Alkalinema sp. FACHB-956: one gene and its partner. The protein of the gene in region 1 interacts with the protein of each later gene in a pairwise test. Links are inferred from orthologs where the notes say so. Each region holds a gene or a part of one and is shown on either strand. Other genes may lie near its edges.

The links.
Region 2: the proteins of ligA (region 1) and leuS interact in binary tests that used the Escherichia coli proteins (3 or more experiments, as listed by UniProt). The link is inferred for Alkalinema sp. FACHB-956 from one-to-one orthologs.

Annotation. Positions count from the first base shown.
Region 1 is NZ_JACJRC010000021.1:49,158-52,410, forward strand. Bases 150-3,079 are described here. They hold ligA (NAD-dependent DNA ligase LigA), read left to right. Parts: upstream 150-472; coding sequence 473-2,686; downstream 2,687-3,079. Also shown: H6G21_RS19105 (hypothetical protein), read left to right, coding at 3,217-3,253. UniProt on the Escherichia coli protein: DNA ligase that catalyzes the formation of phosphodiester linkages between 5'-phosphoryl and 3'-hydroxyl groups in double-stranded DNA using NAD as a coenzyme and as the energy source for the reaction.
Region 2 is NZ_JACJRC010000001.1:195,199-198,690, reverse strand. Bases 269-3,437 are described here. They hold leuS (leucine--tRNA ligase), read left to right. Parts: upstream 269-641; coding sequence 642-3,233; downstream 3,234-3,437. Outside these bases: H6G21_RS00835 (hypothetical protein), read left to right, coding at 3,473-3,492.

The DNA of each region.
Region 1 (3,253 bases):
GGATTTGCTGGCAGGGATCAGCGGACTGAGTGGGCATTAGCCGCTAATCAACCGGGTTCCAATCATCAACGGACTCCAAGGGATCCTGCCAGTCATCCTACCCCAGGACTGCGAAGCGATCGCAGTAATCCGATGGAATCCAAGACTTTTCTAAATGGTTCTTTTGTACTATACTACTTTTAGTTCTGTCATTGGACTGTCCCTTACATCTTTGACAGCTTGGATCCGAGACCTCTAGTCTCCTTGCCATAACTCTCTGGATCCGAGCTGTTTTTTAATATCTAGCTAAAAATTTTCTCGGGAATCTGTTTTCAGGAATCCTGGGTGGTTCATCATCAGTGGTTCGTGATCTAGGGTGAGTCGAGGTTTGTGGGGGGTGTGGGTTCCGACCGGGACAAAATTCGCTACACTGGCCACTGTGTTTATTGTGCATTGATTGACCTCTCTATTTTTTAGGACGCGAACGATCGATATGGCTTCTCAGGCAGACCAACAGCGGGTTCATGAGCTTCGTAAATTGCTGCAACGGGCGAGCTATGAGTATTACGTGTTGGATGCGCCGACGATGGAAGATGCGGTGTACGATCGGTTGTATCGCGAATTGGTGGAACTGGAGCAAGCTTATCCGGAATTAGTGACGCCCGATAGCCCGACGCAACGGGTTGGTGAAAAACCGGCGAGTCAGTTCCAATCAGTAAAGCACCATGTGGAACTCTTCAGTTTAGATAATGCATTCAGCAATGCAGATTTAGACGAATGGGAACAGCGTTGGCAACGGGTTGAGGAACCGCAGAAGTATTCCTATGTGTGTGAGTTGAAAATTGATGGCAATGCCATGGCGTTGACCTATCAGGATGGGGTGCTGGTGCGGGGGGCGACGCGGGGCGATGGTGTGACGGGGGAAGAGATCACGCAAAATGTGAAAACGATTCGATCGATTCCGCTGAGATTAAATCTAGAGAACCCGCCCCGGTGGGTGGAGGTGCGGGGGGAAGCGTTTTTGTCCGATCGGGTGTTTGAAGAGATTAATCGCGAACGGGAAAAGGCGGGGGAGGAGTTATTTAAAAATCCCCGTAATGCGACGGCGGGAACGCTGCGGCAGTTAGATCCCAAAATTGTAGCTCAACGTAAGTTAGATTTCTTGGCTTACACATTGCACATTGTGGATGATCGCTTGGTGGAGTATGCGATCGACAATGCTGTGGGTAATGAGCCTGTTAGTACGATCGATGACGCTGGGAGTGATGGTTCCAGTCCCGATCAGGTCGTGCAACTCGATTTGCTATTTGGCTTGGGATTGCCTGCGGAATCTGCCGCCAGCGCTCCGATGGCTGCCCCGTCTCAGTCCCCCTCTACTAGCCAATCCCCGCGATTTCCGCAGCCGAAAACGCAATGGGAATCGTTGGAAATTTTGCAAAGGATGGGCTTTCGGGTTGATCCGAACCATCAACATTGTGCGGATTTGGATGCGGTGAAAGCTTACTGCGATCGCTGGAATGAGGAACGGCGCAATTTGTCTTACATGACCGATGGCGTTGTGATTAAGATTAACGAAATTGATTTACAAGATCGCTTAGGGTTTACGCAAAAGTTTCCCCGTTGGGCGATAGCTTACAAGTATCCTGCGGAGGAAGCGCCGACGGTGCTGGAAAAGGTGACGGTGCAGGTGGGCCGGACGGGGGCGATTACGCCGGTGGCTGAGTTGCGTCCGGTGTTGCTGGCGGGGACGACGGTTTCTCGGGCGACGTTGCACAATGCCGATCGCCTTGCGGAGTTGGATTTGCATGAGGGCGATACGGTGGTGATTCGGAAGGCGGGGGAAATTATTCCGGAGGTGTTGCGGGTGTTGCCGGAGTTGCGGCCTGCGGCGGCGCGGAAGGTGCAAATGCCGACCCATTGCCCGGAGTGTGGTTCTGCGTTGGTACGGCCTGAGGGAGAGGCGGTGACGCGCTGTGTGAATTCTTCCTGTCCGGCGATCGTGCGGGGGTCGTTGATTCACTGGGTGAGTCGGGGGGCGATGGACATCAACAGTGTGGGGGAAAAGTTGGTGGCGCAGTTGTTGGAGGCGGGGTTGGTGCATTCTGTGGCGGATCTGTATGACCTGACGGTGGAGCAGTTGATGGGGCTCGATCGCCTGGGTCAGAAGTCGGCGGAAAAGGTGGTGACGGCGATCGCGGGGTCGAAGGCGCAGCCTTGGGCGCGGGTGCTGTATGGGTTGGGGATTCGGTTGGTGGGGAGTGTGAATGCGCAAACGTTGTCGGAGCAGTTTACGACGGTGGATGCGTTGGCGGCGGCGCTCCCGGAGCAGATGGCTGCGGTTTATGGCATTGGGGATGAGATTGCCCGATCGGTGTATCAATGGTTTCAAATTCCCAGTAATCAACAGTTAGTGGAACAGTTGCGATCGGCGGGTTTGCAATTGGTTGGGGAAGGGAAGGCGCAAGGGGCGATCGTGCAAACGGCAATCACTGGGAAAACGTTTGTGGTGACGGGAACGCTGCCGACTTTGAAACGGGATGAAGCAAAGGATTTGATTCGGAAAGCGGGTGGTAAGGTGACGGATTCTGTGAGTAAGAAGACGGATTATTTGGTAGTGGGTGAGGATGCAGGATCGAAGTTGGAGAAGGCGCGATCTTTGGGGGTTACGACGCTATCGGAAGCGGAATTGCTGGAGTTGTTGGTTTAGTAGTCGATTGTTCAATGCTACAGATGAGATCCCCCCTAGCCCCCCTTAAAAAGGGGGGAATTCAGTCAAATTCTTTCAAAGTTCCCCTTTTTCTTGGCGTAGCCTCTCCGAAGGAGATAGGGGGATTTGGGGGGATCGTTATGGGTCGCAATGAGAAATTGATTGGGTCTCAATCAGTTTTGCTTGGGGGTGGGAGGAGGTAATAAATGATACCTGGCAAATTTTTGAAATACGGATTGACAGGAGCTTTAGTTCTTCGTAGGCTTGTTTTTCATAGCGGCTCCGTGGACATCCTTCTTTGATGAAATGGGTTGGCATGAAGCACGGGGACGCTGGGATCCTGAAAATTTAGGGCACTACCTGGGATTGCGCGAACAACCCCAAGTAGCTATCCCCCTCGCTGGTCGTGCAGCAAGGAGGCTTGTTGAGAATTTTAACATTCGATCGAGCCACTCTTGTTTGTGATGTCAAACGGGGTGGCTCTAAATTTTTGGGCTTTCTTCCGATTCACTACAGGAGAAGCTCACATTATGGCGAAAGGTTCTAGCGATCGGAGCGATCGTTCGG
Region 2 (3,492 bases), on another replicon or contig:
GCGGTGAGATGGGAGAATGGGCTAAGAGATGACGCTGGAAACACCTTTGGCAACGCCTGTAGTATCGTGCTTTAGTGTTGTAACGCATTGCAACTTGTAGGTCGCAACTTGTAGATTGCAACTTGTAGCTCGTCGTAACTTGTAATTCCTTGTAACTTTTAGTGTCATGCTTGGTATTCGTCTGATTCCTCATCCAGATAATCGCAATTGAATTGATTTGCAGCCGGAAGCGAGGCTGTCAGCAAGTGAATCCTACGTGAATCACAAGTGAACCATACGTGATACCAAATCAACCTGTGATTGCAACCCATGACGATCCCCCTAAATCCCCCTTAAAAAGGGGGACTTTGAAAGAATTTGACTAAATTCCCCCCTTTTTAAGGGGGGCTAGGGGGGATCGGATCTGTAGCATTGATAAATCAATTTGGTATGACTGCGATCGCTCCAGATTTAACAGCGATCGATCGCGACTTTGATGACTTGGTGTCTGGAATGGGTTTATACTACAATGTAGTATAACTGGGTGGTCTATCCAGATTGCCAAAAATCTAGAGGGCAAGATTAACGGCAATATTTATCCCGAATGCCGTCCAGCTTTTAGAATGGTTGTTTGCATAGCGTCAATTGCAGGAGTGAATCCCGTGGAGTCTCGTTACAGTCCCGCTGAGATTGAGGAAAAATGGCAGCAGGTATGGGCCGAACAAGGTCTGCACCAAACTTCAACCGACAGCAGCAAGCCCAAATTCTACGCACTGTCGATGTTTCCCTATCCTTCGGGTAACCTCCACATGGGCCACGTCCGCGTCTATACGATCGTCGATGTCATCGCCCGCCTGAAGCGGATGCAGGGCTATCGGGTGCTGAATCCCATGGGTTGGGATGCCTTTGGGTTGCCAGCGGAAAATGCCGCGATCGAACGGGGGATTCATCCCGCCAAATGGACGTACTCCAACATTGCCCAAATGCGCAAACAGTTGGATAGTCTGGGGATCTCCTTCGACTGGAGCAAAGAAGTTACCACCTGCTCCCCGGACTACTACAAATGGACACAATGGTTGTTCCTGCAATTCTTCCAGTCCGGTTTGGCCTACCAAAAGGAAGCTACCGTCAACTGGGATCCCATCGATCAAACCGTGCTGGCTAACGAGCAGGTGGATAGCGAAGGGCGATCGTGGCGATCGGGCGCGAAGGTTGAACGCAAACAACTGCGCCAATGGTTCTTCAAAATTACCGACTATGCCGAGCAACTGTTGCAGGACTTGGAGCAACTGGGCGGCTGGCCGGAAAAAGTGCGGCTGATGCAGGCCAACTGGATCGGCAAGTCCACGGGCGCACAAGTCACCTTCCAAACCGAGCAGGGCGATGACTTAGTTGTCTTCACGACTCGCCCCGATACCCTGTGGGGAGCCACCTTTATGGTGATTGCCCCAGAACATCCCCTGGTGGAAAAATTAACCGTACCCGCCCAAGCCGACGCGATCAAAGCCTACCAAGCCGAAGCGGAAGCCAAAAGCGACATCGATCGCACCGCCGAAGGCAAGGAAAAAACCGGGGTCTGGACGGGGAGCTATGCCATCAATCCGGTAAACGGAGCCAAGGTGCCCATCTGGATTGCCGACTACGTCATGATGGACTACGGCACGGGAGCAATCATGGCGGTTCCGGCCCATGACCAACGGGACTTCGAGTTTGCCCGCAAGTTTGGCTTAGAAATAAAAGTCGTGGTGCAGCCGGAGGGCGAAAGCTTGGATGGCGCAACGATGGCTGAAGCTTGGCCGGGAGAGGGCGTCATGGTCAACTCTGGCCCCTTGGATGGGGTGACCGCTGGCAAGGGCAAAGGCCAGAGTGTGGAGGCCGCCGTGCAATGGCTGGAAACGAACCAAAAGGGCAAAGGCACTGCTAACTACCGGCTGCGGGATTGGTTGATTTCTCGGCAGCGCTACTGGGGCTGTCCCATCCCGATCGTCCATTGTCCTGACTGTGGTGCGGTTCCGGTTCCCGATGATCAGTTGCCCGTGCAGTTGCCTGAGGATGTGGAGTTTTCCGGCAAAGGCTCGCCCTTGGCGAAGTTGGAGTCCTGGGTCAATACCCCCTGTCCCAGTTGCGGCACCCCTGCTAAACGGGAAACGGACACGATGGATACCTTCATGTGTTCCTCTTGGTATTTCATGCGCTATCCCGATGCCCAGAATGCGGAGGCGGTTTTCGATCCGGCGATCGGCAATAGTTGGATGCCAGTGGATCAATACGTGGGCGGAATTGAACATGCAATTTTGCACCTGTTGTATTCCCGCTTTTTTACCAAAGTGGTGCGCGATCACGCATGTGCGCCTAACGGCGATCGGGACTTGTTAAATTGCGATGAACCCTTCCAGCGCTTGCTGACCCAGGGCATGGTGCAGGGCCGCACCTACAAAAATCCGCGCACGGACAAATACGTCATTCCCCAAAACATCACTGATTTTGCTAATCCCACCGATCCGGAAACGGGGGAAGCGTTGGAAGTGGTGTATGAAAAGATGTCCAAATCTAAACACAATGGCGTTGCTCCCGGTGATGTGATTAGCAAATACGGGGCGGATACTGCCCGGATGTTTATTCTGTTTAAAGCTCCGCCAGAAAAGGATTTGGAGTGGGATGATGCGGATGTGGAAGGTCAGTTCCGCTTCTTGAATCGGGTTTGGCGGTTGGTGACGGAGTCGGGGGTCTCTGCTGATCCGGTGACGTTACCCGATAGCTTGACGAAGGAAGAGAAGGATCTGCGTCGATCGATTCACACTGCCATTAAAGAAGTGACGGAGGACTTGACCGACGACTATCAGTTCAATACGGCGGTGTCGGAGCTGATGAAGTTGAGCAATGCGTTGAATGATGCGAAGTGCAAAACGTCTCCGGTCTATGCGGAAGGGGTGCAAACGTTGCTGTTGCTGTTAGCGCCCTTTGCGCCCCACATGGCCGATGAACTGTGGGCTAGTTTGGGGCAGGCCCAGTCGATCCATACCCATGGCTTCCCGATCGTTGATCCCAAGGCGTTGGTGGCCGATGAGTTGACGATCGTGATTCAAATCCTGGGCAAAACCCGAGGCACCATTACGGTTCCGGCGGCTTCCACCAAGGAACAAATCGAGGAATTGGCGAAGAATTCTGACATTGCCCAAAAACATATTGCGGGCAAAGAGATTAAGAAAACGATCGTTGTTCCCGGTAAATTGGTAAACTTTGTAGTAGCTTAAAATCGCTACTATAAGCCCGGTTGATACTGACTCGGTTGATAACGACTCGGTTGATACTGACCTGGTTAACACTCACTTTTAGCGCACTGCATTTTGCGCACACCTCATGGACATTGGGTAGGAGGAAGTTGACTTCCTTCTACCTGATCATTGTTGAATGATTGTTTAGTTTGATTATTGTTGAGCGTTTAGCAATCCAAGCATCGATCGGTCAATCAATGTTTGCGTGAGAGGGTTCCATGGTTTGGGTTAGAACTTG